DNA from 2 places in the Vagococcus sp. QWL-13 genome. Region 1 is predicted to be linked to the other one. Evidence: riboswitches for the same ligand, from Rfam matches in the RefSeq annotation. Region 1 holds a riboswitch; the other holds the start of a gene.
The links. Region 1 has a riboswitch for FMN ahead of AC4PHI_RS03155 (ECF transporter S component). Riboswitches for the same ligand answer to the same signal wherever they lie in the genome.
Positions count from the first base shown of each region.

Region 2: another riboswitch for FMN. It lies ahead of AC4PHI_RS07515 (ECF transporter S component); the one in region 1 lies ahead of AC4PHI_RS03155 (ECF transporter S component).

Region 1 is NZ_CM178746.1:656,933-673,724, forward strand. It holds gene AC4PHI_RS03120 (glycoside hydrolase family 1 protein) at 1-753, opposite strand, end outside; gene AC4PHI_RS03125 (MurR/RpiR family transcriptional regulator) at 892-1,689, shown strand; gene AC4PHI_RS03130 (cation:proton antiporter) at 1,903-3,990, shown strand; gene AC4PHI_RS03135 (hypothetical protein) at 4,187-4,714, shown strand; gene AC4PHI_RS03140 (hypothetical protein) at 4,874-5,011, opposite strand; tRNA gene AC4PHI_RS03145 (tRNA-Leu) at 5,151-5,234, opposite strand; gene AC4PHI_RS03150 (pyridoxamine 5'-phosphate oxidase family protein) at 5,542-5,997, opposite strand; gene AC4PHI_RS03155 (ECF transporter S component) at 5,987-6,598, opposite strand; FMN riboswitch at 6,699-6,815, opposite strand; gene AC4PHI_RS03160 (nitroreductase family protein) at 7,008-7,760, shown strand; gene AC4PHI_RS03165 (PTS sugar transporter subunit IIC) at 8,202-9,503, opposite strand; gene AC4PHI_RS03170 (glycoside hydrolase family 1 protein) at 9,519-10,904, opposite strand; gene AC4PHI_RS03175 (MurR/RpiR family transcriptional regulator) at 11,052-11,822, shown strand; gene AC4PHI_RS03180 (LacI family DNA-binding transcriptional regulator) at 11,924-12,904, shown strand; partial or broken gene AC4PHI_RS03185 (sucrose-specific PTS transporter subunit IIBC) at 13,016-14,392, shown strand; gene AC4PHI_RS03190 (glycoside hydrolase family 32 protein) at 14,417-15,817, shown strand; gene AC4PHI_RS03195 (IS1182 family transposase) at 16,072-16,792, shown strand, end outside.
Region 2 is NZ_CM178746.1:1,605,119-1,621,910, reverse strand. It holds gene AC4PHI_RS07560 (heavy metal translocating P-type ATPase) at 1-1,959, shown strand, start outside; gene AC4PHI_RS07555 (NCS2 family permease) at 2,348-3,784, shown strand; gene AC4PHI_RS07550 (CvfB family protein) at 3,899-4,771, shown strand; gene AC4PHI_RS07545 (MFS transporter) at 4,835-6,037, shown strand; gene fur (ferric iron uptake transcriptional regulator) at 6,140-6,598, shown strand; gene xerD (site-specific tyrosine recombinase XerD) at 6,721-7,611, shown strand; gene AC4PHI_RS07530 (segregation/condensation protein A) at 7,679-8,437, shown strand; partial or broken gene scpB (SMC-Scp complex subunit ScpB) at 8,448-9,011, shown strand; gene AC4PHI_RS07520 (pseudouridine synthase) at 9,205-9,921, shown strand; FMN riboswitch at 10,003-10,129, shown strand; gene AC4PHI_RS07515 (ECF transporter S component) at 10,274-10,855, shown strand; gene AC4PHI_RS07510 (ferredoxin) at 10,884-11,114, opposite strand; gene AC4PHI_RS07505 (YpbB family protein) at 11,143-12,213, shown strand; gene AC4PHI_RS07500 (RecQ family ATP-dependent DNA helicase) at 12,206-13,651, shown strand; gene AC4PHI_RS07495 (SAG1386/EF1546 family surface-associated protein) at 13,746-14,288, shown strand; gene cmk ((d)CMP kinase) at 14,348-15,016, shown strand; gene rpsA (30S ribosomal protein S1) at 15,114-16,316, shown strand; gene der (ribosome biogenesis GTPase Der) at 16,529-16,792, shown strand, end outside.

The sequences.
Region 1 (16,792 bases):
ATTGACAAAATCGTCAAATTCTCTAGCAAGCCTAACATCTTCAGGGGTACAGGTTGCAGGATAGACTTCTTGGTAGGCCAACATCCCGCTGATTTGACAATCTGTATGTTCATGAATGTAGTTTGTAACATAGGCATGTGCTAACATTGTATTGTGTTGGATTTGATACATTTCCTCCAGAGTTTTTTCTCCATTCAGATAGCCAGCCGCTCTGAAGCCTTCTGGTAAGTAGAAACAATTTTGTTCGTTGAAGGTCAACCAGTGCTTGACTTTGTGCCCAAATCTTTTTACCATCTCAATGCCATAGCGCTTAAAAGCTTTTACGACTTCTTTTCCTAGGAAGCCATTATATTTTTCTGCCAAGTGAAGGGGCATGTCAAAGTGATAGAGACAGATCATAGGCTCAATCCCTCTAGCTATTAATTCATCGATAAATGTGTCATAAAACTTGATGCCTTCTTCGTTCCATTCGCCATCTCCAGTAGGATTAACCCGGCTCCAAGAGATTTGAAAACGATACATATTCATTCCCAAGTCAGCCATGTAATCAAAATCTTCAAGATAGCGATGATAACTATCAGTGGCTACTTTCCAATCTGACGCATTTTCACTAGCTTCTCGAATGTCATAAACGGATAAACCTTTTCCACCCTCGTTCCAAGCACCTTCAGTTTGCATACTGGAAACTGAATTTCCCCAATAAAAATTTTTATTCAGCAAAATAATTCCTCCATTTCTAATAGTTATCTTCATCATAACTTATTTATGAAGCGCTTTCGTTCCGTAATTTAACAACATTTTCATAATACTTAATTTGTTTCATAAAATGAAACGCTTTATGGTATAATCATTTTGAAAAATATGTCATGTAAATGAAAGGGGACATTGCTGATGAAGTATGATTTATTACTCCGATTACAGCGTTTCAACAGTCATTATCAAGATCAAGATGATATAGACACTCGGATTTTGAAATTTTTGATGGATCATATGAGCTTGCCAGCGATTACTTTAGGCCAGATTGCCGAGGCATGTTATACTTCCAAAGCTAGTGTGCACCGTTTTATCAAAAAACTTGGTTATACCAGCTTTTCAGAATTTCAGGTGAGTTACTATAATATTCCCACGACTCGGCGCGAAGCAAAAATTGATGCTCAAATCACCAAAAAAGGAAATGGGTATCGTGATAATGAATTTGTTTATCGTCAATTTGATTTGATTTTAGCTGATCTTAATTCTTACCGTGAAGAAATCAATTTTTCTCAGGTTGACTATCTAGCTGATTTGATTTTTCAACGTAAATATGTGCATATTTATTCAACTATGACACCGGGAAATTTGGCAGAGATATTACAGTTTCAACTGCTGGCTGCCGAAAAACATATTGAATATTTCCCGCTTCTTGGTGATCAATTGGAAATGGCAGAAACATTGAACGAAAACAGCTTAGCAATCTTTATTTCGCTTGAAGGAAGCTATATCAGCAACAAAGAGCTGACGCTAAAAGTGGTTTCTTCCGACGCACATACGGTTCTAATCACCCAGAATCCAAACATGAAATTCTCTGGACTTTTTAACACGGTGGTCCCGTTAGGTTCCCATCACCATGAAATATCTGGGAAGTACAAACTTTTGATATTTCTGGAATTTTTGATCCATAAGTATCATTTAAAGTATGGCAACCTCTAGGTAAAGTTGGAGGGGTAATGGTTTCAGGTATGATTTCAGATTTTGTAATTAGTCAGCCCTTAACTGACCAATGAATCAGGTGTTTTTAATCGTTTGAAATGATTGCCTCCTCGAATATTGGGGCAATTTTTATGGTACTGCCGTAATAGTTTTTCAATTTTATAAAAAGGTATCTGTGAAAAAATAGAAAATTGTTTTTGGAAGGGGTAATCTATGACGCTTTTAGCACAAATTTTTTTGTTTATCGTACTGGTAATGTTATCGAATTTACTTAATCATTATATCAATGCTGTTCCGCTTGCACTTATTCAGATAAGTTTGGGACTTTTGACAGCTTTTTTATTCGACTTTGAATTGCTGATTCCCTCAGATTTATTCTTGCTTTTTTTTGTAGCACCACTGCTCTTTAATGCCGGCCGCCGCTTTCCGATTAAACAAATGAAGCACTTAACTTGGCCGACCATTGGATTTTCTACACTTCTTGTTTTTGTAACAGCTTTTTTTGGCGGAGCAGCCATTCAAGCCTTGATTCCTGCACTGCCCCTTGCCGGCGGAATTGCCCTAATGAGTATTTTAGCGCCGATCGATCATGTCATGGTAGATGAAAATATTAAATTAGTTCCTCTACCGCAAAAAATCCTTCGTTTAGTTGAAGGAGAGTCCCTTATCAATGAGGTGAGCGGCTTGACAGCTTTCAAATTTGCGATTTTAGCCATCACCACTGGGCATTTTTCAATACAGGAAGCCGCTGCTAATTTTTTCTACAGTTTGGCGGCTGGATTTATTATCGGCTATTTTCTAATCAATCTAATCAATATTTTTGAAAGCTGGGTCATTGAAGAGGGGATTAACGATACTATTTTTATGACTCTTATACAGCTAGTCACACCTTTTTTTATTTATTATGTTGCAGAGCATTTGCTTCACGCTTCGGGAGGAATTGCCGTTGTCACTGCGGGTGTTTTATCGCAAAACACGCCTTTGAAAATCAGAAATCTTATCCCTGATTTGCTCATAACTAGAGAGCATGTTTGGCAATTAGCGGTTTATTTATTAACCGGAGTGATTTTTATTATATTGGGAATGGAATTTGTGATAGCTTTTCAGCATGTTTCTTTTCCGACGGTAGGGTTTTTGGCAACGGTCATCCTTTGTGTCATCTTATCTTATTTCATTTTGTCTTTAATCCGCTTTTTGTGGACATGGGGCTACATCAAGCTGGAGCAAAGAAAACCCTATCTCTATGATCAGCCATGGCTGACGGCACTGACTGCCACTTTGATAGGCAGCCGAGGAGCTATCAATATGGCTTCGGTTTTGTCGATTCCTTTGTTAGTCGATACGGGGCAGCCTTTTCCTCATCGTGATTTCATCATCATTGTTTCTGCCGGAGTTATCGGCTTGAGTATCATTGTCCCTCCGTTGTTCGTTCCTTTTTTGTCCAAACGGTTGGCGGGTTCACAAACTATGTGGGTCACTTCTTCTCATCAAAGAGGATTGTCTTTGGAAAATCTGGAAGAATATGAAGCACGTAAAATGATTGTTTCGCGCGCTATCGAATATTTAGAGAAGGTGAATGAAAAAGAAGACCAGCTTGCTATTCTCGATTTGCTGAGTGAGTATCAGATCCTATCAAGAAAAATAGACCGGGAGATTATGCTGTTGCAAATAGAGAGCAGAGACGGTTTTGAAGACGAAGAAGAGAATGCTGTCAACTTCGCCTTGAATAGTGAAGTCAGGTATTTAAACCAGCTGTTGATAGAAAAGGAAATAGATCAGACCCTTTACCGGTTTTTTAAAAGCAATATTGTCCGGAAAAAACAGCAGTTTAAGACTAAAAAGATGACTTTCGATACACGTATCAAACAAATGGTTGTCTTGCAATTTAAGCTGGATCAACTTGTAAAACACTTCATCAAGAGAAAATCGGAGTTTATCAACGAAGAAAAAATATACCAGGTAGAATTGGAGTGCTCCCTCAAGGCGATTGAAGCTATCGAAAAGGAGATTTCAGCTCAGACGGATAAAAAGAATCACTATGTTGTTACGTTAGACTATTTGATTAAGGAATATCAAAATAATATAGAGCGAATCCATCTTTATGGGGCGGATAAAATGGAGGATTACTTGTTTGAATTATACGAGTTGCATATCCAAACATTGACCGTCGAGCGGACATTTATTCAGCAGTTGTACGAGGAAGGCTGTATTTCTAGAACTTTGGCTGCCAAGTTGCGTCAGTTTGTTAATTATTCGGAGATTTCCATGATGGCAATTATTCACAGTGATGAGTCTTTTTAATTTTTTCGTTTGTCAAATTAAGTTGGACAAATCATCATTATCTACATGGCTCAAAAATACTTCCAGTGGCGTTTGATAATTTAATGACAGGAAGTGTTTCAGTGGCATAGCAATTATTAGTCAGAGTTTTAATTCTGGCTTTTTTATTTGTTCTGAGTACTGTATAATTGATGTTATCAACCTGTTGGAGGGGAATATGTTGAAGAAACTTAAAGGGTTGGTTTTGTTGTCTACCTTACTATTTTTATTAGTAGCTTGCAGTGGAAAACCAGAAGAAAAATCAGATGAAAAAGATAAAACTGGAGTTGCCATTGAAAAAGTATCGGAAGAAATAGAAGAGAACACGTTAAAGGTAGTGAAAGATAAGGATTTTTCTCGACAGGTAGAAACAGGAGAAGGTACTTTTGATCTTGCAAGTGAAGGAGGCAGTACTGCTGATGGATTAATTCCTGTGGTATTTTATGATCCAGAAACCTTTCCAACAGCTATTAGCATTGATGTGGATGGCTTTGATGGAAGTAAATTGACCTTTGTCTACTTGGATGGAGTACTGTTAACTAAAGAGCAAGATAGCATGACACAGGCAGAGTTACACTTGCAAGAAGTAAAATCAGGAATTACAGAAGGGCAGCATGCAGTTCAACTAGTTCAGTATGAAGGTGATGATGAGAGTGGTGAGATACTTACTTTCAAAACACAGTCTTATGAAATTAAATATAAATAACACTTTAAGGCAGAGTCATTCTCTGTCTTTTTTGCTGTTCTGAACAGTCATTCTCACAGCTTATACTGTTTTATAGAGCAGTATACCTGAAACAGAATCACCTTGTAAAATCCACTGTTTAACAAACAGAAAAAGAGGACAAACAGCAATACTTACTGCTCATCCTGTCTTTGCTCCCATCAGTACCCTACTTGTGATAAACCTGTCAAATGCCTCCTCATCTGTTATAGCAACTTTTCCAGAGACTAGTTGTAGTTCATCTTCATCCAACTGATATTTTCTTCTTTTTTCTGTCATATCCCATGCTCCCACCTTTTTATTAAACTAGTGTTACCCACTAGCCTCAGCCAAAAAATAGACTAGAAAAAAAGAGCTGCAGAAACTATCTGCAAACTCTGTTTAACTACTGATATGACAGCATTTTAACTGCTTTTTATGCGGCCGAGAAGACTCGAACTTCCACGGTATTGCTACCACTAGCGCCTGAAGCTAGCGCGTCTGCCAATTCCGCCACGACCGCATAAATACATAATAATACTATTTTTCTGGTAATTCAAGTTTTTTTAATATCCTAAGACTACTTGCTAGTTGTTTATGTTATTGATGGTTCGCTATCTAAAAAATTCATTTAACTTTTGACATGCTGAAGTGAGATCAACAGACTATTTTTCCAAGTTTGAATTTTCAACACGGAAGATACAAATTGCTGTCCATTTCCCTTTATAGCAGACACTTGAAAATCACGGCATGATAAACAAGAGAAGAAATAAAAAATCCATTTCCATTCCTTGTAGAGGAGTTGAAATGAATTTTTTTACCATATAAAGTTAATCGTATAGTCGTTTTTCTGTTTTTTTATTGTCTACATCAATCAACAACTGAAATCCTTGCTTGTTTTCATCTTGATCCCATATTTCTATAAACTTTGGAACAATCTCGATCAAGATTTCTGATTCTTTATGGGGATAAGCATTGTAGCTGTTTTTCCAATGCTTTTCATATAAATCTTCGAAAAATTTATTCTCTTCTAAAACAACTAATCCATGATTTATGGCTATTCCCTCAATTTGGACTCCCCAGTAGCAAATTGCAACGTTTGGATTTTGAAGCAACTGCTTAGTTTTAGGGAAGTTTTTATCAGTTTTAAAATATATTTTTCTTTCATGAATGATACAGCTGACATTTCTGACAGTGACTTTATCGTTAAGGGAAGAGCCGAGAGCCATAATTTTTTTGTCCCCTAATTTATTAAAGCATTGATCCATTGCCAAGCTAAACGCCATGAGTTTCTCTCCTTCTATTAAAAATCACTGATAATTTTTTGAAAAGAACAACGACTATTCCCGCATTGACTCCCAACTTGATTAAGTTGAAAGGAATGATGCCCAACATTACGAGTCTAGGGACGCTATTGACATAAGGGTTAACTGCTTGTGTCATTTTAATAACAGCTTCCATGGATAATCCGTACAGGCGACTATAAAAAGGAATAATGAAATAAATATTAGACAAACAAGCGATAAAAGTCGTAAAAAATACACCTGTCACAATGCCTAAAGTGAGAGAAGAATTTGTTTGTTTTTTCCGATAGACGAACCACACCGGTAAAACAAAGCTGCTGCTGAGAATAAAATTTTGAATTTCCCCTGTGAACATGGAACTTGAACCGACAGTCGCAATTTTTATCAGCAGTTTTATTGTTACCACGCTGATACCTGACAGTGGGCCGTACAAAAGAGTTGCCAAGAGTTCGGGAATCGCTGCAAGGTCAAAGTCCATAAATGGCGGCATAAACGGGAGCGGAAATTTCAGCATCATAAGCAAATACGCAATAGCCCCCAAGAAAGCAACCGTCACCATTTTTTGTGTTTTTTCATTTCGCATGAATCGTCATCTTCCTTTCCAAATTAAAAAGCTCTGCAAATAATTCTGCAGAGCTTGCTGATATCAAAAGTATTTCGCCAAAAAAAACTTAGCATACTATTTGTTCCTTCTTTCATCCAGACTTTACTGTCGGTTTCAGAATTTCACTGAATCAACCTTTTAAGGTTCGCGGACTTTTACCGCCGGTCGGGAATTTCACCCTGCCCTGAAGAACTATTCTATTGTGAATATTTTCTCATGGTTATGAAGATTTGTCAATGCTATTATTTTTGACGATAATTAGGGTTGCTGAATTAGCTTGTAAGAGGGAATAGGTTAAAATCTTTCTTTTTTGATTTTTCTTTTAAAATCTCCAACATTGAACTAGAATAGGTGTTGAAAAACTAAAAAAGTATTGGAGGTTGAGAGGATGAATGCCATTATTCAGAGCCTGTTTAACCGGAAATCGATACGGGTTTATTTGGAAAAAGTGATTTCTGTGGAAGATAAAGAGTTGATACTGGCATCGGCGATTCAAGCACCAAGTGCAGGGAATCAATTGATGTATACCATCTTAGACATTACAGACAGAGAATTGTTAGAAAAGTTATCCGTTAGTTGTGATAATCAAGCATTCATTGCTGACGCGGCGATGGCCCTGATTTTTTGTGCCGACTATCAGAAGTGGATAGATACTTTTTCATTAGTCGAGGAGAGTCCGAGAAAACCGGATGTTGGGGAACTTTTACTGGCATGTAATGATGCACTTATCGCAGCTCAAAATAGCGTGATGGCTGCTGAAAGTCTGGGAATCGGCTCATGTTATATCGGCGATATTATGGAAAAATTCGAGTACCATAAAGAATTGCTGAATCTTCCGCAGTATGTTTTTCCGGTCACCATGCTAGTATTTGGTTACCCGATTGAAAAACAAAAAAGACGTCCAAAACCAAACCGTTTTGATAAAAAATACATTGTTCATGAAAACACATATCATCGTTTAGATGGGGATTCACTGCGTGCCATGTTTGAGGAAAGAGCCGCATTATCACCAAAAAGCGAATTTGATTTTGAAAAATGGGTCCGGGCTTTTTATCGTCGGAAATTTGACTCTGACTTCTCAAGAGAGATGACTCGTTCTGTTGGTTTGTATATTGACGAGTTTAGGAAAGATCGAAAGTAAAAAAATAGACTCTGAGATAAGAAACAGTTTGATTTTGAAAAGTGAAAGCCTCAGAGAATAATGAATGAAATTTTTTCAACTTGTTTATTTAGAAAAAAATCTGTATAGGATGTTCAAAAAAATAAGTTATAAAAAAGAAGCGGGGTTAATTTTAACCGCGCCTCTTTAATTACCACTTGATCTTAGACAAATAGCTGTGTCGTTTCTTAAAAATATAGCTTATTGTAAGGAGTAAATATTTTTAGATGTTTTTTAAGCAAACTTAGGAGTAAACCATTGCTAACAAACACCGTAAAAACAGTGGCTTCATTCATTGATGACTTTTAAAAACATCACTCTAAAAGTAGAGTAGAACAACTTTTTTGTCAATTTGTCTTTAGTTTGATTGGTAGACAATATTCAGACTATTTGATTAAAATTGATAATATCATAAAAGACTTACTAAACAGTTTCCTGAGAAAGTTCTTCTTCCAGTTGTTTCCGTTCAAACATTTTGAAAAACGGGTAATAAATTAAAAGTGATGTGAAGAAACACATAATAACCATCGCGAAAGCGAACCAATTCCAATTAGAAGTAATGAGTGCACCTAGAGGAGCGGGAATTGAAAAAGGTGGTTTCACCATCATTTTAGGCATAAAATTAAGTGTTGTAACAATGTATACCAAAATCGTATTAACAATAGGTGTCAATATAAACGGAATAGATAATATCGGGTTCATTACGATTGGAGCTCCAAAAACTATGGGCTCATTTATATTAAATATTCCAGGAAGAAGCGAAAGACGCCCTAATTGTTTTAAATAACGTGATTTAGAGAATAAAAACAGAAATACTAAAGCAAGTGTTGCACCGGTTCCACCCATTTGCGCATACCACTGAAAAAATTGTTCAGTAAAAACATTTGGAAGTTGAAATTCACTCACACCAGATTGAAAAAGTTCAGCGTTTTCCAAAATAGCTTGATCCCAAAATGGTCGTATAATAGGTCCTAAGACGGCATGACCATGGATACCAAAAATCCAGAAGATACATATTAGTAATTGAGTGAAAATACCTCCCAATAAATTATTTCCCGTTAGGAATCCCTTCAGGGGAGAAATCAAGATACTCAATAGGGCATTTAAATCAAATCCAAAAAAGTGACGTGGAATCCAGAATACTAGAATGATTACTAACGTTGGCAATAATGCTGCAAATGATTGCCCAACAACGGGTGGGACGCCTGGAGGCATCTGAATTTCTAATTTGTGTTTTCGTGTAAAATGGTAGATCTCAACTGAAATAATTGCACCTAGAATAGCACCAAATAAACCCTGGGAACTTAATGGCGTGATAGGAATATAACGTCCCCCAGCCACTTCATTTCCTAGGACGTCTATTCCTGATTGGATGTTGGTCGGGACAGTCATTAATAATGTTGCCAACATTGATAAGAACCCACTTGTGATGTTATCAAGTTTGTATGTTTTTCCTAAATATGAGCCAATGGTAAATGACGCATACAATGACATTAGCCCCACAGTATATCTAAAAGGGACGTCTATTATGTGAATGTACGGCTGAATAAACTCTGCGTAACCAGGAATTGGTAAATTAAGTAAAATTGTAAAAAAAGACCCAACTATTGTTAATGGCAGCATTGAAATCAGCCCATTTCGAATGGCTTGAAGATGTCTTTGTTTCCCAATTTTATCAGCTATTGGCATCAATTTCAGTGATATATTTTCAAAAATTGCATTCATATTAACTTCCTCCTTTTATAAATTAAACCCATTATTCTGAATTACATTTTTAAACCAAAGTCCAGATTTTTTAACTGTTTTTTCTCCACTATTTAAATCTAAACGGTAAAAGCCATAACGATTTTTGTACGTATTAATCCATGACCAACAATCCACAAATGTCCACATGTGATATCCCAAGCAATTACTTCCTTCACCCATGGCTTTATTTAACCAAAGCAAGTGTTCCTTCAAAAAGTTTATTCGATACTCATCTTGGACCATACCGTCCTTAATAAAGGCATCCTCTCCCTCAATCCCTATACCGTTTTCTGAAACAAACCAATCAATATTGCCATACTCATGCTGTATTTTTTTGGCAATATCGTAAATCCCTTTTGGATAAATCTCTATCCCGCGTGAGTAATTCATTCGACGTCCCGGCATTTCATAGTTATCAAAATAATATTCAGGTTTAAAAACACCTTTAGGATTTGGGGAAGATTCACGAGCTTTTACCCGTCGAGGCCGGTAATAGTTAATGCCTAACAAATCAATTTTTGTGTTAGCTATTAATTCTTTTTCTTCTTTACTGATGTTTATATTAATTTGATGTTTTTTTAGGATGTCTTTAATTTCAATAGGGTAAGCTCCCTTTAGAATGGCATCATTTATACTTTTGGTATAAAATAAATCGGCCATCTCTGCTGCCTTCAAATCGGCTGGATTTTCACTTCTAGGATATACTGGTATTACGTCCATAATAATCCCTATTTTTCCACTCAGATTTAGTTCCCGAAAACTAGAAACTGCTTCACAATGTGCAATGACAATGTTATTAAGAACGTTGGCAGCCCTTTCAAAATCAACTATATAAGGATAGTGTCTATCATTTAAATAACCAGCTTCAGCTGGAATCATTGGCTCATTAAAAGTAAACCAATACTTTACTCGGTCTCCAAACAGTTCAAAACATGTCTCTGCATATTTTTTATATGCTAGAATGTTATCTTTGTTTTCAAATCCTCCTTTTTTCTGCAAAGCCATTGGCATGTCAAAATGATATAAATTTATAAAAGGTTCTATACCCTTATTTATCATCTCATTAATGACATTATTATAAAATTCAACAGCTTCATGATTAATTGCCCCCGTACCTTCTGGAATTAAGCGTGACCAAGATATTGATGTTCGAAGCGAATTAAATGATAAATCGGCCATGCGTTCCACATCAGCTAGATAGTCCGTATAAAACCTTGAAGTGTCCTCAGTGGTTATTCCCTCATAAAATCTATGATTAAAATGTTTGCTAGCGTAATCCCAAATATCTTCCCCTTTCTTATCTCCTACTACTCTTCCTTCCGATTGAGGTGCGCTAGTCGAAGCACCCCAAAAAAAACAATCTGGAAATTGACAATCCACTTTATCCTCTCCTCGCTTATATTTGATTTTAGTATAGCATCTTACTTAAGAAAACATTATAATGTTTATTGAAAACGTTTCTTTTATCACGTTTTGATATTTTTAACAAAGTTGACACACAGCGTATCAGAAAAGGAGAGGTAATTTATGTTGTTTTTAAACTATGTTCCTAATCTAAGTCCACTAGAATTTGATATTTATCATTTTATCGTCAAGCATCTAGATCAAGTTGTTTATATGCGGATCCGCGAACTTGCCAAAGCCACCCACACTAGCACAGCAAGTATTCAACGATTTTGCCATAAGTTTGATTGCCAAGGTTTTACTGAGTTTAAAATAAAGTTGGGAATGTACCAAAAAGAATTGAATGAAACAATAGAGCCTGATGATAACAATGAACCCCTTAAACATTTTCTTCATAGATTTAACGAAGACTTTTTACAAAATAAGGTAAATGAAGCAGCTGAAATATTATCAAAGAAACAGCTTATCATTTTTATCGGATCTGGATCTTCTGAAGCAATAGGTTATTATGGTACTTTATTATTTGCTAATTATTCTATCAGTGCTTTGCGTATCGAAGACCCGTCCAATTATCCCGTTGATAGTTTTTCTGATTCTCTTATTCACCAAATTGGAATCATTGTTCTATCTGTCTCCGGTGAGACACAAGAGCTTATTTATTCTTTACAAAATAGTAAGTTGGGACAAAGCACAATAATCTCTATTACTGATTCCGAAAAATCAACGATTGCAAAACTTTCGCATTTGAATATTCCATATCAGATTGGGAGAAAAACTTTACGTAAAACTTATACCGATAACGAAAAAAGGGTTGAAGTTACTTCGCAACTTCCGGCTGTTTTTTTAATAGAACAGATTGCAAAAAAAATATTTTATATAAAAAACAAAAGCTAACAAAGTCATCCTCCAAATACTTAAATGTGCCCATCTTTAAGATTTATGATAATATAAGTGAAAAAGCACGTCTGAGAAGAATGCGGCCACGGGAGAAAATAATGATAACGATTAGACAAATTGCTCAAGAAGCAGGTGTTTCAAAAAGCACGGTCTCTAGATATTTAAATAATGGATATGTTAGCGAGGAAACTGCAAAAAAAATAAAAGAAATTATCCAAAAACATAACTATGTTCCCAATCAATTTGCTAGAAATTTGAAATCAGAGAAAAGTAAATTTATTGGTGTGGTGATACCTAGAATAGATTCTCCTTCAATCATGAGTATGCTAGATGGTGTCGAGAGAATAAGTCGGGCCAAAGGGTATCAATTACTTATATTTAACACTGATTTAGATGTGAAAAGAGAGATTGATGGGTTGTATAGTTTGGTTCACAACAAAGTTGCTGGGATTATTTTGTTTGCAACCGAAATCACAGAGGAACATCTGAGCGCACAAAAAAAAATCAGAGTCCCTATTATTTTTGTCGGTCAAAATCATAAAGATATTTATACTATTAATCATGACAACCATGCAGCAGGGATGTTATTGGCGGAAAAAATGTTGACCTATGGACACCGGAAAGTGACATATTTAGGGGTAACGGAAAGTGACTACTCAGTTGGTGTAGAGCGGAAACGTGGAGTAATCGAGACTTTCTTAAAAAAAGGTATTTCTGTGTCAACTGTTGAGTCCACCTTTAGAACGAAGGATAATTATTATTTAGCACAGGATTTATTTAAAGCACAAGATTCCACATTATATATCACAGCTACAGATAACATGGCCATGGGACTATACCGTGCGGCATACGAACTGAATTTAATAGTAGGTAAAGATATTTCAATTGCTGGCTTCGGCGGATATTCTTTTAGTGGATTTTTAACACCGCCCCTAACTACTATTGATTTTCATCATGAATTAGTCGGAGAAACTGCTGCTAATAATTTGTTAATGAAAATTGATGGACAAGTAATTGAACGTGTTGTCAATATTAAATTTTCTTATATGGAAAGGAAAAGTGTTAGAAAATTAGGTTGACATCGCATACATTAGATGTTATCTTGTATGTGAGAGCGTGAGGGACCGGTCCCTCACGAAAACTTTGCCCTTTTAAGGGACCGGTCCCTTAAAAGGTGAGGAGGAAAGATAATGGAAAACAGAGAAATAGCTCAGGAAGTAATCGAGGCGGTAGGTGGAGAAAATAATATCCGTAGTGTAGCCCATTGCGCGACTAGGTTAAGAGTGATGGTTCAGGATGAAGCGATGATCGACAAGGAAAGAGTCGAGAATATAGCTAAAGTAAAGGGGGCTTTCTTCAATTCTGGTCAATACCAAATTATTTTTGGTACGGGAACGGTCAATAAGATTTACGAAGAAGTGTTGCATTTAGGAGTTGGTGAACAGTCAAAAGCAGAACAAAATGTCATTCCTAAAGATGGAAATATTTTTAAACGAATGATTCGAACTTTTGGGGATGTTTTTGTACCGATTATTCCAGTGTTGGTTGCGACGGGATTATTTATGGGGTTGAGAGGATTATTGACACAACCTGAAATTTTGGGGATTGTTGGGCTGTCACCAGAGACAATCAATGAAAATTTTTTGCTCTATACGCAAGTGTTAACAGATACCGCGTTTGCTTTCCTACCAGCGTTAGTCGCTTGGTCAACCTTTAGAGTATTCGGTGGCAGTCCCATTATAGGTATAGTACTCGGTTTAATGCTAGTTAGTCCTTCCCTGCCCAACGCTTACGAAGTTGCTTCTGGTAATGTAAATGCTATTATGTTGTTTGATTTTATTCCAATTGTAGGGTATCAGGGGACAGTTTTGCCGGCATTTATTTCGGGCATTATTGGAGCAAATCTTGAGAAAAAATTGCGAAAAATTGTTCCAGAAACTTTTGATTTATTAGTGACACCTTTTGTTACCTTGCTGATTATGAGCGTTCTTTCATTGATGCTTATCGGTCCAGTGTTCCATTCTTTTGAAACTATTGTTCTGAATGCGACTACGTGGATTTTAGCGCTACCTTTTGGCTTGGCAGGCTTGCTTATAGGAGCTTTAAATCAGGTTATCGTGGTTACAGGAGTGCACCATATTTTCAATTTTCTTGAAGTGCAGCTATTGACAAATACTGGTAGTAATCCGTTTAATGCGATTATCACCTGCGGTATGGCAGCTCAAGGTGGGGCGACTTTGGCGGTAGGATTAAAAACTAAATCTAAAAAACTTAAAGCTTTAGCTTTTCCATCTGCTTTGTCAGCACTTTTAGGTATTACAGAGCCGGCTATTTTCGGTGTGAATTTGAGGTATGTGCGCCCATTCTTTATGGGACTGATTGGCGGGGGTGTTGGCGGTTTTATTTCCAATATTCTTGGTTTATCAGGAACAGGAATGTCTATTACTGTTATCCCGGGCATCTTGCTGTACTTGAATAACCAGTTAATCCCTTATATTTTGGTCAATGTAGTTGCTATAAGTGTTGGTTTTATTCTGACTTACTTTTTTGGCTTTAAAGATGAACAATTAGAAGAAATATAGGAGAAAATCATGTTAGACGGTAAAGTCGCACAATCAAAATACCCGATGAAATATCATGTTACACCCACTAAAGGGCTGCTCAATGATCCTAACGGGTTGATTCAATTTGGAGGGAAATATCATGTGTTTTATCAGTGGAACCCTGATGGGACGACCCATGAGAAAAAAGTATGGGGACATGTGGTTTCTAAAGACATGATTCATTGGCAAAGACGTCCTGCGGCACTAATCCCGTCTGAAGAATATGACAAAGATGGAATTTACTCCGGCTCAGCAGTCATAAAAGACGAAAAACTATATGTCTTTTATACTGGGAATGTGATAGAAAAAGATGGCACACGAAAAAGTTATCAGTGTTTAGCCATATCTGAGGATGGTGAAACTTTTAAAAAACAAGGACCGATTTTTTCTCATCCTGATGGCTATACCCGGCATGTAAGGGACCCTAAAGTGTGGTTTGATGACGAAAAAAAGCAATGGTATTTACTTATAGGGGCTCAAAGGAGTGATGGTACAGGGACGGCTTTGCTTTACACTTCAAAAAGATTACTGGACTGGCAGCTGCTAGGAGAATTTTTTTCAGAAGAAGAGCGTTCAAAACTTTCTCAACAAGGTTTTATGTGGGAATGCCCTGATTTCTTTACCCTTGATGAATATAATTTTTTCTTGTATTCACCTCAAGGAATCGAAGCGGAGGAGGATAGCTATCAAAACATCTATCAATCAGTCTATCTGGTAGTGTCCCCATCTCCAAAAGGTTTTTTAATCAAAGATAGCCACATGTGTGAGCTGGATTGGGGCTTTGAATTTTATGCTCCTCAAACTTTTCTAACAGAAGATGGAAGAAGGATTTTATACGGCTGGATGGGGGTAATGACACCGAAGTACGAACAAGCTGTCCCGACTGTAGAGGAAGGCTGGCTTCATCACTTAACAATCCCTCGTCAATTAGGGACGCGATCTGGAGCATTAACACAATATCCAGTAGAGGAGTTAGAGCAACTTAGAGCTGAGCAAACTAATTTTGACTTAAAAGAAAACTGGTGTTACGAATCTGCCGACTCCGCAGTGGAGTTACTATTGTATTTTGATGTTGCAGACGATTTCACACTCACGTTGAAAAATTCTACTTCGCTGACTTACTATCACGATAAAAAACAGTTAGTCTTATCAAGAAAGAGTTGGGCAGAGCAACGATACGAATCAAGAAAAACAACCTTAAATCAAATGTTAACAGAACTCAGAATATTCATAGACGGTTCAAGTTTGGAGATTTTTGTCAACCAAGGAGAATCTGTTGCTTCCGCCCGTTTTTTTGAAGAAGGAGAATTTTTGCTGTCCTATAATGGGGACAACAGAGGAAAAGCAGTAGTTTATCAATTAGAACTAATGGATGAAGAACCAGTTTAGGAGTTTTGACAATTTGGCTTTAAAAGATTCACTATTTTAATACTGCAACTCTTGTTTCGCAACTGCAACCTTCTGTTTCACACACATTGCTTTAATTAATCTACATATAAATAAACCGAGGCTGACCCATAAGTCCTCATTCAATGCAAAAAGGAACAAAATCTTTATATGATTTTGTTCCTTTTTTTAGCGATAAAAATAGCACTTCCTTGTATAATTAAAGTACCAACCATAACCAAAAGGGAGTGCTATCTATGTACAAAGATTATAACATGAATCAAGTCACTTTATCACTAGATTTAGAAATTTATTTGGAAAAGGGTGACATCGCTTTTGCAATCAATGAACTTGTAGAAAGCATGCCAGAAAAAGCCTTCTCGGTTTTTGACCATCAGATGGGTGCAACCTCTTATCATCCTAAAATGATGTTGAAGTTGATTTTGTGCGGTTACACGCAGTCTGTTTTTTCTGGCAGAAGAATTGAAGCGCTAGCTAAAGACAGTATTCGCGCTCGCTGGCTGACACAATCCCAGCAACCCAATTTTAGAACGATTAATCGGTTTCGTGTACATCCTCAGATGCAAGTGTTATTAGAAGAATGCTTTATTCAATTCCGAAACCTTTTGGTTTCCCAGAATCTTATCGAAACAGATGCCATCTTTATTGACGGTACTAAGTTAGAAGCCAATGCCAATAAATACACATTTGTCTGGAAAAAAAGCATTGAAAAGTATGAAGCTAAGTTGACAGAGAAATCAAAAGAGATTTATCAACAACTCGTGAAGGAAACCATCATTCCTTCTATTTGTGATGAAGACAAAGACCTTTCAGACAAAGAGTTTTCAAAAATCATCACGGCATTAGAAACAAGTGTAGAAAATTTGACTCAAGAAATTGAGACCTCTGACTGCGCTAAAAAACGAAAACAACTACGCTCTCAACGAAAGGCACCTAAACAAGCCTTGAAGCAATTCT
Region 2 (16,792 bases), 950 kb from region 1:
CATAAACGAAAAGAACATCGGAAAATGAAACGTGATTTGATTGTATCAGCAGTTCTTAGTGCGCCGATGCTGATTGCCATGGTATTTATGATGGCAGGCAGTCATGGTACATTGACAATGCTGTTACACGAGCCTCTGGTCCAATTTATTTTGGCAACTCCTGTGCAGTTTTTAATCGGTTGGCGTTTTTATAGAGGAGCTTATCACGCCATCAGTACCAAAGCACCAAATATGGATGTTTTAGTCGCCGTAGGTACCAGTGCAGCTTATTTATTAAGTTTATACAATGGCTTTTTTGGCGGAGATCCCACACATTTGTATTTTGAGTCCAGTGCAGTCATTATCACTTTGATTTTACTAGGAAAATATTTGGAACAAAATGCGAAGAATAAAACCAGCAATGCTATCAAACAGCTGATGGCTCTGCAGGCAAAAGAAGCGATTGTTATCAGAGACGGCAAGGAAGAGACGGTCAGTATTGAAGAAGTATTAGTCGGAGATACTATCAGAGTCTTGCCGGGCACGCAAATCCCGGTGGATGGCCGTGTGGTGGAAGGTTTTTCAACGGTTGATGAAAGCATGCTGACAGGTGAGAGCTTGCCAGTAGAAAAAAAGGCTGAAGATGATGTTTTTGGTGGAACGTTGAATTCAAGCGGCAGCTTTTTATTCAAAGCCACCCAAGTAGGTTCTGAAACAACCCTTTCGCGTATCATTCGAATGGTGGAAGAAGCTCAAGGAACTAAAGCACCGATTCAAGCCATTGCCGATAAAATTTCTTCGATTTTTGTGCCGGCAGTGCTGATTATCGCAGTGGTTACTTTAGTTGTGACAGCGTTAGTGACTAGAAATTGGGAACAGTCTTTGATACACAGTGTTTCGGTTTTAGTTATTGCTTGTCCTTGTGCTTTAGGACTTGCAACACCGACTGCTATCATGGTGGGAACAGGTCTGGGAGCTAAAAATGGTATCCTGATTAAAAACGGTGAAGCATTGGAACGGGCATCAAAAATCGATGCTTTGGTCCTTGACAAGACAGGTACTATAACAGAAGGCAAGCCAAGTGTCACCGATATGAAAATTTATCAGTCTGATATAGAGACTGATGACATGCTGACATTAGCAGCAATATTAGAAAAAAATTCTGAACACCCATTGGCAAAAGCGATTGTAGCAAAGGCGAAGGAAAATGATTTAAACATCTCCAGAGAAGCAGTTAATTTTGAAGCACTGGTCGGGGCAGGTATTAAGGGTGAAATTGACCAAGTCAGTTACTACATTGGAACCAAAAGTTTAATGACCCAGCAAAGTATAGATACTGGTCAAGCCGATCAGGAAGTTGCGACTATTGAAAGTCAAGGAAAAACGGTGATTTATATCGCCGATTTTCAGCAGCTTGTGGGGATTATCGGACTGGCTGATCAAATTAAAGAAACTTCTTTAACCGCCATCAAGGAACTTGAGAGTCAAGGGGTTGAAGTTTATATGATGACTGGAGACAATCAGCTGGCGGCTGAGTATATCGGCCAACAAATCGGTTTGAGTCCGGAACATATTTTTGCCAAGGTATTGCCTGCGGATAAAGCAAATTATGTGGAAAGCTTGAAAAAAGCTGGCAAGTTTGTCGGCATGGTCGGAGATGGTATCAATGATGCACCGGCACTGGCTACAGCAGATGTTGGATTGGCAATGGGAACTGGAACAGATATTGCCATGGAAACCGCTGATGTGACTATCATGAATGGCGACCTGCAAAAAGTAAATAGCACGATTGTACTATCGAAAACAACGATGAAAAAAATCAAACAGAATTTGTTCTGGGCCTTTTTCTACAATACAATCGGTATCCCCTTTGCTGCACTTGGCTTCTTAAATCCAATGGTTGCCGGAGGAGCAATGGCCTTCAGTTCTGTTAGTGTTTTGCTCAACTCATTAAGCTTGAATCGTAAAAAAATAAATTAACAAATTTTTTTAAAAATTTGTGTAAAGTTGCTGAACCATAAGTTTTTTAAACCTGAAATAAAACATTTACAAATCAATAATCCCATGAAATCAAAGATTTAATCATTGATTTCATGGGATTTTCACTATCTTGAGACTTTTTCGTCAAGTCTCTTTTTGTGTTTAATTTCAAATGTTCAGCACAACTAATAGTTTTAAAAGATTTTTTATACTGGAGTAAATATAGATACTTAACTTAAAAACACGAACATTAAAAGTTTTAATGCAATAAAAGTTAATATTTGTGTTGTGTTATTTTTATTCTATAACTATAATAGAATTTGTGAGCGAATGACGCGAACAATTATTTGCAATGATTTTTAATATCGAGAACTGAAGGGGAGAAAGAATGGAAAAGTTTTTTGAGTTAAAGAAAAATGGTACAAATGTGTCTACAGAAATAATGGCCGGATTAACAACATTTTTTGCGATGAGTTATATTTTGTTTGTAAATCCCAGCATCTTGTCTGCTTCAGGAATGCCGTTTCAAGCAGTATTTTTAGCAACAATCATTTCTTCTGTCATTGGGACTTTGGTGATGGGATTATTTGCTAACGTTCCTTATGCTCAAGCACCTGGAATGGGCTTGAACGCTTTTTTTACTTTTACGGTTGTGTTTGGTTTAGGTTATTCATGGCAGCAAGCGTTAGGCATGGTTTTTTTATGCGGTCTTATTAATATTTTAATTACAGTTACAAAAATAAGAAAGATGATTATAAAAGCAATTCCTGAAAGTTTACAGCATGCCATCGGCGGAGGCATCGGCGTTTTTGTTGCTTATGCTGGACTTAAAAGCGCTAATTTTTTAGTTTTTTCAGGTGATACATCTTCAATCGTTGATTCAACTGTTGAAAATGGTATCACTACCAACGTTACTATCAACGGAGGCGTTGTTCCCGGGTTGGCAATGTTCAACAATCCAGAAATGATTTTGGGAGTTATCGGTATCATTCTTACCGTGGTACTGGTTGTTTTGGATTTAAAAGGAGCAATTTTGATTTCTATCATCGGGATAACTGCGATTGGTATTTTGATGGGAGTCGTTGACTTATCTACCATCGATTTTCAGCAAAATTCATTCAGCAACTCTGTTAAAGAGTTAGGGGTTACTTTCGGTGCAGCATTTGGTTCGGAAGGATTGCCAAGTTTATTTTCTGACGCCGCAAAAATTCCGCAAGTTTTGATGACTATTTTGGCTTTCAGTTTATCAGACACTTTTGATACGATCGGAACATTTATCGGTACTGGAAGAAGAACTGGTATCTTTAGTAAAGAAGATGAAGAAGCTCTGGAAAACAGCAAAGGCTTCAGCTCAAAAATGGACAAAGCACTTTTTGCTGATGCTATCGCAACTTCTATCGGAGCGATTTTCGGTACCTCTAATACGACAACTTTTGTTGAAAGTGCTGCAGGTATCGGCGCTGGCGGACGTACTGGTCTGACTTCTGTGGTAGTTGCCGGTTTGTTTGCATTAAGCAGCTTGTTTGCTCCGCTAATTGCGGTTGTGCCAGCTCAAGCAACAGCACCTGCATTAATCATCGTTGGTGTAATGATGCTAGGTTCCTTTAAGGAAATCAACTGGGTGATTCTTGAAGAAGCTGTCCCTGCATTTTTTGCTTCGATTTTCATGGGACTGTGTTTCAGTATTTCTTACGGTATCGCTGCAGGATTCATTTTTTATGTAATTCTAAAAACCTGCAAAGGCAGAGCAAAAGATGTCAGCCCGATACTATGGGTCGTTACAGGTTTGTTTATTATCAACTTTATCATCATGAGTATTATTTAACAGAAAACATTTCGACACAGGGAACTGTTCCCTGTGTTTTTGTTTATTTTAGTGTCCTTGTGTGTCCGCTGTGTTATAATAGGCATACTTTTATAGAAGCGAGTTGAACGTTTAATGAATGAATTATTAGGAGCAATCTGGACGGGTCTTATCACAGATGAAAATGATTCTGCCTATTTTGTACAAAAAAATGGTGTGACCTTTCGATTAAATAAAAATGAAAATGAAAACAGCCATAGCCTTGGTGATGCGGTAGAAGTTTTTGGCTATATGAATCAGAAAGATGAATTAGTGGTTACAACTAATCTTCCCGAAATCACTAAAGGGACTTACGGTTTCGCTGAAGTCGCAGCCAGCAGAAGAGATTTAGGTGTCTTTGTAGATATTGGGCTTCCAGACAAAGAAATGGCCCTGTCCTCAGACGAGTTATCAGAAATGCGCCAGCTGTGGCCTAAAAAAGGCGATATGTTATACATTACCTTAAGAACCGATGAAAAAAACCGGCTATGGGCAACGTTGGCTGAAGAAGAGCGGATTGAAGCCATGAGCCGCCCGGCAACAGAGGAAATGAAAAATAAAAATATTTCCGGAAAAGTTTACCGGTTAAAAGCCGTCGGAAGTTTTGTGCTGACTGATGACTTTCATTTAGCGTTTATCCATCCTTCAGAACGTTATGTTGAACCGAGATTAGGAGAAATCATCCATGGCCGTGTGATTGGTGTCAGACCTGACGGCATGTTAAACATATCTTTGAAACCCCGGGCCCACGAAGTAATCAGCGATGATGCTCAGATGATTTTGACATTTCTGCGTCAATCGAAAGAGGGGAAAATCCCTTATTCAGATAAATCTACTCCGGAAGAAATCAAAGAGATGTTTGCCATCAGCAAAGGGCAGTTTAAACGTGCCCTGGGAAGTTTAATGAAAGAAAAAAAAGTTAAGCAAGAGGGCGGTTATACGATTTTATTACAAGAAGAAGAGAAGTGATAGTTGCCTTTGAAAAGAGGCAGCTAAGAACTCACTGTAAGGAAAGGGTTTTGTTAATTGAGTATGAGTGACACAAATAGATTGAAACAGCAGTTGAATTTTCTTCAAGGGATTTATTGGGTGTCTTTTTGCTCAATCAGCGGTTTTGCGACTGTTTTTTTACTGACGAAAGGTTTGGATAGTTCCACCATAGGGATTATTATTGCTTCTGCCAGTTTGATTTCTGTGTTTGCCCAGTTTGCCACAGGCTTTATTTTAGACCGTTTCGCCGATTTGACTGTAAAAAAGGTACTGCTGGGGTATGCTGGAGTCACCGCGGTCTTGAATGGCTTGATTTTACTGTGGCGCAGCAATACGTTGGTTGTTGCGCTGGTGTATTGTGTTTCATTGGTTTTTCTGTTTAATATCCAGCCTTTGATTACGACGCTTGTTTATCAGTATATCAACAGCGGACTTCCCACTTCATTTTCATTTTCCAGAGGGATTGGCTCTTTGACTTATGCCTTGACCTCATTCTTTTTGGGCAAATGGCTTGATAGTCATTCCATCCTTTCAATACCCGTGCTTTCAACAACAATTATGGTCATGTTGTTTATACTTTTATTGAGTCTGCCTAAAGTTGATTCTCTTGCAGCTGACCGCCGATATATGGAGAAAAAAAAATCAAAGGAAACCACTTTACGGGAGTTGTTCCAAAAATATCCCACGTTGCTGGGTCTGCTTGCAGGTCTGTGTTGTCTTTTTATATTTCATACACTTGTGAATGTTTTTTTACCCCAGATGGTGGACAATGTAGGGGGCAAGAATGCACAAGTGGGTTATGCGATCGCACTGGCAGCATTTTGTGAGATACCAGTGATGCTTGGCTTTCAGCGCATCGAAGCCCGGTTCACAGTTCAAAATACGTTGAAAATTTCCGGTATCTTCTTTTTTATCCGCAGTTTGATTTATTATTTTGCCGGTACGTTTTTGATGTTTCTTCCGGCACAATTGTTGCAAAGTTTCTCTTTTGCATTGATTACTCCGGCTTATGCCTACTATGTCAATGAAATGATGACAGAAGAAGATCAAGTCAAGGGACAAACTTTTGTGATGGCAGCCGTAACTTTAGGTAACGTGGTGGGGAGTCTAGTTGGCGGACAGCTCGTCCAGAATCGGGGGATTTCTGCCATGTTGTTATTCGGTGTGCTGGTGAGCTTCATTGGAATGCTCGTTCTTTTTTATACTGTAAAAAAAAGACCGACCCAAAATAAAACTCCTAATTGAGAATGGTTGATAATATTTCTACTATACTTTATAATTAATATAAATTAATCATTTGCTATATCTTAGTAGATTATAATTATTATAAACAAAGGGGCGTTGAACATGAGTCAGGAGTCGATGTTGCGAAGTATCCGCAAACAGCTGCATGATGGCGGTTATAAGCTGACGCCGCAGCGTGAAGCAACGGTTTTAGTTTTGCTTGAAAATGAAAAAGACCATCTTTCTGCGGAAGAAATATATATGCTGGTCAAGCAGAAAAGTTCAGAAATTGGCTTGGCTACTGTTTATCGGACGCTGGAAATGCTGACTGAATTAAAAATCGTAGATAAAATCAGTTTTAATGACGGTGTGGCGCGTTACGATTTACGTAAAGAAGGCGCAAAACATTTTCACCATCATTTGCTGTGTCTTGAATGCGGCAGTATTGAGGAAATCGAAGAAGATTTGTTAGTCGAGGTAGAAAAAGTAGTTGAAAAAAATTTCAACTTTCAAGTGACGGATCACCGTTTGACTTTCCACGGTGTCTGCGGAGAGTGCCGCCAAACTAAATCAAATGAGTAAATAACTACTAAGTGATAAACACGTCGTACGATTGCTTAGTAGTTTTTTATTTAGTTGACATAATATATGTATCGGAAATAAAATAAACTGTGGAATACAAACTGAAAAGGGGGGAATGTCAGATGATGGATGTTATCCAAGACTATATTCATTTTTTAAAAATCGAACGGGGACTTTCGGCAAACACGATTGAAAGCTATCAGCGTGATTTGGTTCAATATCTTAAATATTTAAAAAGTATGGATGTTAAAGAGTGGCAGACGGTCGACCGCTACCATGTGATGGGATTCCTGAAAAAACTTTCAGATGAAGGGAAATCTTCCGCCACCAGTATTCGAATGGTGTCTACTTTGCGGAAGTTTCATCAATTTTTAAGGATTGAAAGACTCACTGACCACGACCCGATGCAATATGTAGAAACTCCCAAAAAATCGCAAAAATTACCGAAAACACTGTCTTTAGAGGAAGTTGAAAAATTGATTGAAGCACCTGACACTAAAACACCCCTTGGTTTGCGGGACAGAGCTATTTTTGAAGTGATGTATGCCACTGGTTTGCGGGTGACTGAATTGATTTCTTTGAAAATGGATGATTTACATCTGTCGCTTGGTTTAGTTCAGACGATTGGTAAAGGAAATAAAGAGAGAATCATCCCTTTAGGAGACCATGCTATCTATTGGATAGAGCAATATCTGACCCATTCTCGTCCCCAACTGTTAAACAAAGGGAAGTCCGTACCTTTTCTGTTTCTAAATCATCGGGGAAATGGTTTCACCAGACAAGGAATCTGGAAGAATTTAAAAATTTATGTTTTTCAGGCTGGAATCACTAAAAAGGTGACGCCGCATACTCTTCGGCATAGTTTTGCCACACATTTGCTGGAAAACGGGGCTGATTTACGGGTGGTTCAGGAACTCCTAGGACATGCAGACATTTCAACCACTCAAATCTACACTCATATCACTAAGAAACGTATGGCGGAAGTTTATAAACAATATTTCCCCCGCGCGTAGAGAAATTTAATTTTCTTGTCTTGATGTGTTATAATACTAACGGCTTAAACATGGAAAGGGTGATTCAATGGAAACTTTGAAAGTAAAATTAGACGTCTTTGAAGGTCCTTTGGATTTACTCCTCCATTTAATCAAGACGTTAGAAATAGATATTTATGATATCCCCATCGCAGAAATCACTGTACAATATATGAATTACATTCAATCTATGAAAGATTTGCAATTAGAAGTTGCAGGAGAGTACATCGTCATGGCGGCAACGCTGATGTCGATCAAAAGCAAACTGTTGCTGCCGAAACAAGAGTTAGCTTTGGAAGACGATTTGGATCAACAAGAAGGTGAAGACCCTCGGGACGCTCTAGTGGCACAATTATTGGAATACCGGAAGTTTAAGTATGCAGCAGACGTGCTCAAAGATAAAGAGGCAGAGCGAAGTCTTTATTACACGAAAGAGCCGTTAGATTTAAGTGATTATAAAGGAGAAATCGAACCTTTAAAACCAGACCAAGTCAGCACCATTGATTTGTTTTTGGCATTCCATGATGTTTTGGAGCGCAGTAAACTACGTGCGCCGAAAGAAACCACGATCACTGCCGATACACTCTCGATCGAGGCACAAATTAAATTCATTGAACACGCCATGGAGGATTTACCTGAAAATCAAGGACTGTCTTTTGAGTCCTTATTTGTGACTTATTCAAGAAGTGAAATCGTGACTACTTTTATGGCGCTGCTAGAATTAATTAAGGCGCGTAGGGTGAAAGCACAGCAGAAGAATCACCGTGCACCTATTTATTTATACACTTATTCGGAAGAACTGGAGTAAAGACTGAATGATGAGTTTATACGGAAAAATTGAATCTCTTTTATTTGTTGTAGGAGAGGAAGGGATTTCTTTAGATGAGTTGTCTTTTTTGTTAAAGAAGGAGACGGCGGAAGTTTTTGAAAGTATTCGTTTTTTAGAGCATAAATATCAGCAAGATAAGGATTGCGCCCTGCATATTTTAGAAGTAGGCAATCAATTTGTATTGTCCACTAAAAAAGAATGTGCAGATGTCTTAAAAAAATATGCCCAGTCTCCCATGTCCAATCACCTGTCCCAGGCAGCTTTAGAGACTCTTTCGATTATTGCCTACAAACAGCCTGTAACCCGGATGGAAATTGATGAAATCCGCGGTGTCCAGTCCACTGGCTCTGTGCAAAAATTATTGGCCCGTCAGCTGATTGAAGAAAAAGGTCGTGTGAACGGACCGGGGCGGGCTATTTTATACGGCACAAGCTCTTATTTTATGAATTATTTTGGTCTGGAAACAATCAATGATTTGCCTTCAGTGGAAGAAATGGAAGAAGAATTGACAGAGGAACTCCCAAGTGATTTATTTTTTGATAAATTTAAAAAACAACTTGAGGGACAGGGCATTCATGATACAGAGGCTCTTAAAGAAATGGTAATCAGCTATGATGATACATCAACTGAGAAAGTGTCAGCTGAAGAAAGACCAGCTGCTGCAATACCCGGCTTAGATGAAAAAAACTTGTCTAGTGAAAAAAATGATATTGAAGAAGGAACAGGTGAATAAATAAATGGAAGAAATGCGTCTGCAAAAATTTTTGGCTCAAAGCGGTGTTGCCTCTCGTAGAAAATCAGAAGAGCTGATTGCTCAAGGTGTAGTAAAAGTAAACGGAAAAGTAGTGACTGAAATGGGGGTCAAAGTGTCAAAAAAAGACCTGATTGAAGTCAACGGGATTCCTCTAACTAGAGAAAAGAATGTTTATTTCTTGCTTTACAAGCCTAGAGGAGTTATTTCAGCAGTCAGTGACGATAAAGGTCGTAAAGTTGTCACAGATTTATTGCCGGGGGTTAAAGAGCGTATTTTTCCGGTGGGACGTTTGGACTATGACACATCAGGATTATTATTGCTGACCAATGACGGAGAGTTCATGAATAAAATTACTCACCCAAAAAATGAAGTAGCTAAAGTGTATGTGGCAAAAGTCAAAGGTCTGCCAACCCAAAAACAATTAAGGGAATTGGAAAAAGGCATCAAAATTGACGGAAGGAAAACAGCACCTGCCAAGGCTTGGGTTTTATCAAGAGACAAAAAAGCAGAGACAGCAATCGTGGAACTGACTATCCATGAAGGACGGAACCATCAAGTGAAAAAAATGTTTGATGCAATCGGTTTTCCCGTGATGAAATTAAAAAGAGAGCGTTTAGGTACCTTGGATTTATCAGGCATGTCACCTGGTCAATACCGAAGTCTGTCTGCAAGGGAAGTCAAAGAACTGTTGAATCAGTCTGATGCCTAGCATTTGATAACTAAGGTAGAAACAGAAGACTTGTCTAGGACAAAAAATTTTGTTATAGTATAAAAGTAATTAAATATTAAGGTTCGTCTTCAGGGGCAGGGTGTAATTCCCGACCGGTGGTGATAGTCCACGAACTATTTCTTTTTGAAATAGCTGATTTGGTGTAATTCCAAAACCGACAGTATAGTCTGGTATAAAGAGGATTGGGCTTATTTGATGAAGTATCAAGTAAGATTTCTCGCTATTTTCTGCCCGTGGACAGAAAATAGCTTTTTTTATTGAAATCGACCCTTGAAAAACTATCAGATGTTAAAGTTCGGTGGAGATGAATCCTTTTAGGAGGATTAGTTGTATGAGAAAAAGTAAGATTCAACGTATGGTAGGAGTTGCCATGCTAGGTGCTGTCGCGTATGTATTAATGTTTTTATCGTTTCCTGTCATTCCTGCGTATGCATTTATGAAAGTCGATTTTAGTGAGATTCCAATATTGATTGGGGCCTATATATTCGGTCCTTTTGCTGCCGTAGGGATTGCAGCTGTTCGGTCGGTTTTGCATTTTCTAACCACAGGGATAAGCGTTCCTAATATGGTAGGGGATTTGGCAAGCTTTTTAGCGGGAATTTCTTTCGTGCTGCCAGTTTATTTCCTATCAAATAAAAAAGCAACGACGAAACAACTTGCAGGAGGATTAATCTTGGGAACCCTCTTGATGACATCGGTGATGATGTTTTCAAATTATAGTTTTATCTTGCCTGTGTATGCTAAATTCATGGGATTCCAACTGCCGGGGACATTGGCTTCATACATCATGTTCGGGGTATTGCCCTTTAACTTGATTAAGGCGGTCATCGTGAGTACCGCATTCATACTTGTCCGTAAAAACTTGTTGCCTTGGCTAGAGAAGAAACAAAACCTCAGTCATCATTTACAATAAAAATATAAAAATTAAAACGACACCCCAATCAGTTCTCGGGTGCCGTTTTTTCTTTTTCGATAATGATTGCCCTTGTGGGACATTTTTTATATGCTGACAGACACTGTTCCCTTTGTTCACTGGGAATCATTTGGCTCAATGCCTCAGGATCGTTTTTAAAAATCACGATACCAGCAGCATCATAATCAAAAATATCCGGAGCTTTGACTTGGCAAAGACCGCAGGCAATACAATTTTCTGGTATAATTCTAGTTAGCAACTCAATCACCTTAAAAAGAGGTATTTCAATGACAATGAGTCTTGATACATTTATTTTAACGCTCTTCACTCATGGTTACAAGGCAAGAATCAGTACACTTTATCAGCTTTTGATCGGCAAGAGGACGTCCTCTATTTTGTGCTACGGACATTTCTACGGACAGCTGCCTTACTTTGGTGTATTGCCTAAACTGGATAAAGAAACTTTCCAGCGTTCCATAAATAGTTTAGTGAAGAAAAATTTATTGACTGTGACAGATGAAAAGGGCGGCATCACCAATGAAGGGAAAAATTTTCTGCAAACGACTGACTTGGTTAATTATGCCAAACTAGATTACTTTACTTACGGGAAATCATGGCAGTCTTTTTTTGATTTTTTATTATTTTCTACCCAAGTGACAGCGGAACTAAATGCTGGTAATCCCTCCTATGTGCCGGTGGAGAATAATCCCTACAAACATTTTCAATTAAAAAAATGGCTGGCCCATCAGCTGGAGAAGCATTCTAAAGAAAAATTTATCCTAGGCTTTACGTCAGAATGGCAGCAATTGGCAGCAACGTTGCCGGAGTTGGAAGGGGATTTTTTGACTAATCAGCTGACAGGTGCCGGAGTGGTGGGAAAAACTTACCAACAGCTTGGCAGTCTTTTGGGCTTTGGTCAGTTTGAACTTTTACTATTTCATCGCCATTGCATCCATTCAGTGCTGACTATTATAAATAATTTTCAAGAAGCCTATCCCATCATGTATAGTTTATATCAGCTGGCAGATGTGCCCAACTATAATCAAAGTGCTTATCAAACCTATCAATCCTACTTGCAAATCAAAAATATTGATAAATTAATCAAACTTAGACGGCTTAAAAAAAGTACGATTTTGGATCATTTGGTTGAATTTGCCATCATCGACCCGGCATTTCCTTTTGCAGATGTGCTGACTCCTGAAATTAGGGAGATATTATTAGCAGCAGAAGAAAGCTGGCCAGATTTTCGCGACTGGAAAATATCCATGATTCAGGAATCATATCCGGATGTATCATTTTTTGAGATGCGCCTTTATCAAATCTGGCGGGTAAGAGGGATGGTGAAAGCTGATGAATAAAAAAATTCATCTATTGCTCAAAGAGCGTTTTGGTTTTTCGTCTTTTAAAAAAGGACAGGAAGAAACGATTCAGAAAATCTTATCGGACGATAATGTTTTATCCGTTTTACCTACCGGTACCGGCAAATCCCTGTGTTATCAATTGCCAAGTTATCTGCTTTCTGGTACTACAGTTGTGGTGTCGCCTCTGCTTTCATTGATTGAGGATCAGGTCAGACAGCTGCAGCGAACTGGGGAAAAGGACGTGGTCGCCTTTGGCAGTCAGTTAAGCCTCCACGAAAAACAATGGGTTTTATCCCGGTTAGCTAAGTACAAATTTATTTTTATTACTCCCGAATCATTATTTCAAGACGAAATATTACAACGGTTAAAGCAGTTGGAAGTGAGTTTGTTTGTGGTGGACGAAGCCCATTGTATCTCTACATGGGGCATTGATTTTCGCCCTGACTATGAAAGATTGGCTGTGGTTGCCCAGCATCTGAGTGCAAAGAAAATCTTAGCACTGACTGCCACCGCCACAGAAACTGTAAAAGAGGACATCCGTCAAAAACTTTTTTTAGGGCAGGATATTCAGATGATCCAACACACAGTCAACCGGGAGAATATTTTTTATGATGTGGAAAAGTTGAACACAGAAGAAGAAAAACTTTTGTGGTTGAATTCTTTTTGTTCCAAATATTCTGGCCCCGGGCTGATTTACTGCAATACCCGCCGTGATACTGAAGAAGTCAGTCGCTGGCTTTCTAAAAATACTCCGCTTGATACCGCCTATTACCACGGCGGATTGACTAGCATGGAACGCTCTGCCATTCAACAGCAGTTTTTGACCGACCAATTGGATGTTTTAGTTGCCACCAGTGCTTTTGGGATGGGGATTGATAAACCGAACATTCGCTATATCATTCATTACCAGTTTCCAGACAGTTTGGAATCTTTTATCCAAGAGTCCGGCAGGGGAGGACGGGACGGTCTGCAGACTCTTTCTGTAGTCCTGTATTTGGAACAGGATCGGGCGGTACATAGATATTTTCAAAAAGAGTTGGCCAAAGAAATCGATGAATTTACCCAACTGTTTCCGTTCACTAAAAATAATGAGGGGATGGCTTTAAATCATTTTTCTGATTTACAGAAAAAATGGTATGACTTTTCTCGAGCAGAGAATCAACCTGCTCATCAACTTCAAGAAAAAGTCCAGTCACGTTTACAAGAAAAAAACCATAAACTTACATTGATGGAAGAATATTTAGTGACATCGTCTTGCAGGCGTGAAAAAATATTATCTTATTTTTCTGAAACAGCAAAGCACCAACAAGAAGTTTGTTGCGATAATTGCAATCAGGAAATAACTGACTATCCCATCGGTCTTAGGGACATACAGCCGAACAAAAAAGAATCTAAATTACAAAATTCAAAAGAAATCTTAAAAAAGTTATTTTAGGATTGGATATTTGTACTGAAATATTGTAAGATGGATAGGAGTTATGAAAACCATTTGCTAGATTAGATAATTAATCTACAAGGAGGAATTATTTGTGGATAAGAATGACAATGAAAAAAAACCATGGGAACAGCCGATATATGAAACTGAATATGATTCAAATGCTTCAAGGACACAAAAGAGGAACAAAGGCAAGGAATCCAAAGGGAATGCTGGGTTTATCACACTTTTAGTTGTGATGTTGCTGGCTATCACTTTTTTGGTGATATATATCTTTGTAAAAGCAACAGACAATAGAACACCAACTGCCAAAAAAGAGGATAAGATTGAAATAAAAACCTCAGAAACTAGCACAAAGAAGACTGAGGAAACTACTAAGGAAACAGAAACCAAAGAAACGACTCAGAAACCGGAAGAAGATGTTAATGTGCAAGAACCAATACCAACACCGGAACCCGAACCTACACCAGCGCCAACTCCTGAACCAACACCATCTGGAGGTATCCATGTGGTTCAACCAGGAGATACTTTATACAGCATCGCAAGAAATAATGGTTTGACTGTGGAACAATTGCAGCAGTTGAATGGACTGAGCGGTACTGAGATTTCTATCAATCAGCAGTTAAGATTACAATAAAAATAGCCGTAACAACGGCTTTTTTTTAACTGAATGACTAGAAGATAAGGGGCGTTTTAATGGGGAGAAAGATTAGCATAGCCATCGACGGCCCGGCTTCGGCGGGGAAAAGTACGGTAGCTAAATTGTTGGCGAAAAAATTAAATTATATTTATGTGGATACGGGGGCAATGTATCGGGTACTGACCTATGCAGTCTTAAAAGAGGGAATCCCGGCTGCAGACGAAGCTGAAATTCTTTCGTTGCTGGACCAGACGACTATCAGTTTTACCTCTGATGATTCGTTGCAGCAGCGGGTATGGATGAATGGCGAGGATGTGACGGAAGAGATTCGTGGAGACGATGTGACCAATAATGTCTCTGAAGTGTCTGCCCATAAAAAAATCAGAGAAGAAATGGTTTCGAGACAAAGGAAAATGGGTGCTGACGGTGGTGTGGTGATGGATGGTCGGGACATCGGGACGGCTGTTATGCCAAAAGCTGAACTGAAAATATTTTTAGTCGCCAGTGTGGAGGAACGCGCCAGAAGAAGGTACGAGGAAAACATTTCTAAAGGGATGACAGTGGATTTTGATGTTTTAAAAGGTGAAATTGCTGAACGGGATTATAAAGATACTCATCGGGAAAATTCACCATTGATTCAGGCAGAGGATGCCATCAAAATCGATACAACTGGCATGACCATTGAAGAAGTTGTGGCAGAAATAGAAAAAAATATAGAAATCTAAGCTGTTTTTTAAAAAAATAAGGGTATTACTAGATATCCCACGATTTATAAGATACAATGTAAATAGAAATTTTTTGTTGGTTAGGAGGCCATTAGTCATGTCAGAATTTGAAAAAGAACAAACGGAGAATACTTCAATGTTGGATGCTCTCGAAAGTGTTCAAGAGGTGAAGATTGGCGACATCATCAAAGGAGAGGTACTGCAGCTTGAAGACAAGCAAGCACTTGTTGGAATCTTAGGTACTGGAGAAGAAGGGGTAGTTCCGTTAAAAGAACTGTCGACTTTTCCTGTCGAAGACATCAATGAGCTTGTTAAAGTCGGCGACATTTTGGATCTGGTTGTGATTACTACAATCGGAAAAGACAAAGAAAACGGAAATTATTTATTGTCCAAACGTCGCTTGGACGCTAAAAAAGTTTGGGAGGAAATCGAAGAAGATTTCAAAGCAGGGAATACCATCGAAGCACCCGTTACCGATGTTGTAAAAGGTGGTTTGGTCGTAGACACCGGCGTCCGTGGTTTTGTACCGGCATCCATGGTGGAAGATCACTATGTATCAGATTTTTCTGATTACAAGGGCAAGACAATGACCTTTAAAATTGTTGAAATCGAGCCGTCGGAAAATCGGCTGATTCTTTCTCACAAAGCAATAGTTGAAGCTGAAAAAGCTGAACAACGAAAAGAATTGCTGAATGAGATTGAGGAAGGTTCTGTCATCAAAGGAACTGTGGCACGATTGACTGATTTTGGTGCATTTATTGATTTGGGAGGCATCGACGGGTTGGTCCACGTATCAGAAATCGGCCACACACACGTTGAAAAACCTTCTGATGTCCTAAAAGCTGGTGAAGAAGTGGAAGTGAAAGTTCTTTCCATTGATGCAGAAAATGAGCGAATCTCACTTTCCATCAAAGCAACTTTACCGGGACCTTGGATCGGCATAGAAGATAAACTTGCCGTAGGGTCAGTAGTGAACGGAATCGTCAAACGCTTGACCAGCTTTGGCGCTTTTGTGGAAGTTTTCCCTGGTGTTGAAGGGTTGGTGCACATTTCGCAAATTTCTCACAAACATATTGCAACCCCTCACGAGGTGTTGACAGAGGGCGAAGAAATCACCGTTAAAGTTTTGGAAGTCAAACCTGAGGAACACCGAATCGCTTTGAGTATCAAAGCGTTGGAAGAAAAAGAAGAACCTGTAGAAGAATCCTATGAGACCTTCGAAAAAGAAGAAGAGTCAGGATTTACCTTAGGGGACATTGTGGGAGAACAATTAACTGATATCACCGAAGAAAAGGAATAAGCATTCCGTTGAGCACCGCATGAACTATGCGGTGCTTTTGTGTGGCAAGAAGAATTTTCTTGCATGGAAGCTCTCATTTAGGTAAACTACAATGGTGCAGTCCATCATCAATAGTGATTGTTTAAAAATAGTCAGGCTTTGAGATGAATGAAGCCTAGGCTATTTTATGTATGTCCAAGTATAGTTATCAAAGGAAGAAAGGAGTTAAATGAATGGCAAACCCAACAATTGCAATCGTGGGCAGACCTAACGTAGGAAAATCCACCTTGTTTAATCGTATTGCAGGAGAAAGAATTTCAATTGTGGAGGACACCCCGGGAGTCACTAGGGATCGAATCTACGCTGTGGGCGAGTGGTTAGGCAGAGAATTTAATATCATTGATACAGGCGGTATAGAAATCAGTGACGAGCCTTTCATGGAACAAATCAGATACCAAGCTGAAATAGCCATGGACGAGGCCGATGTTATCATTTTA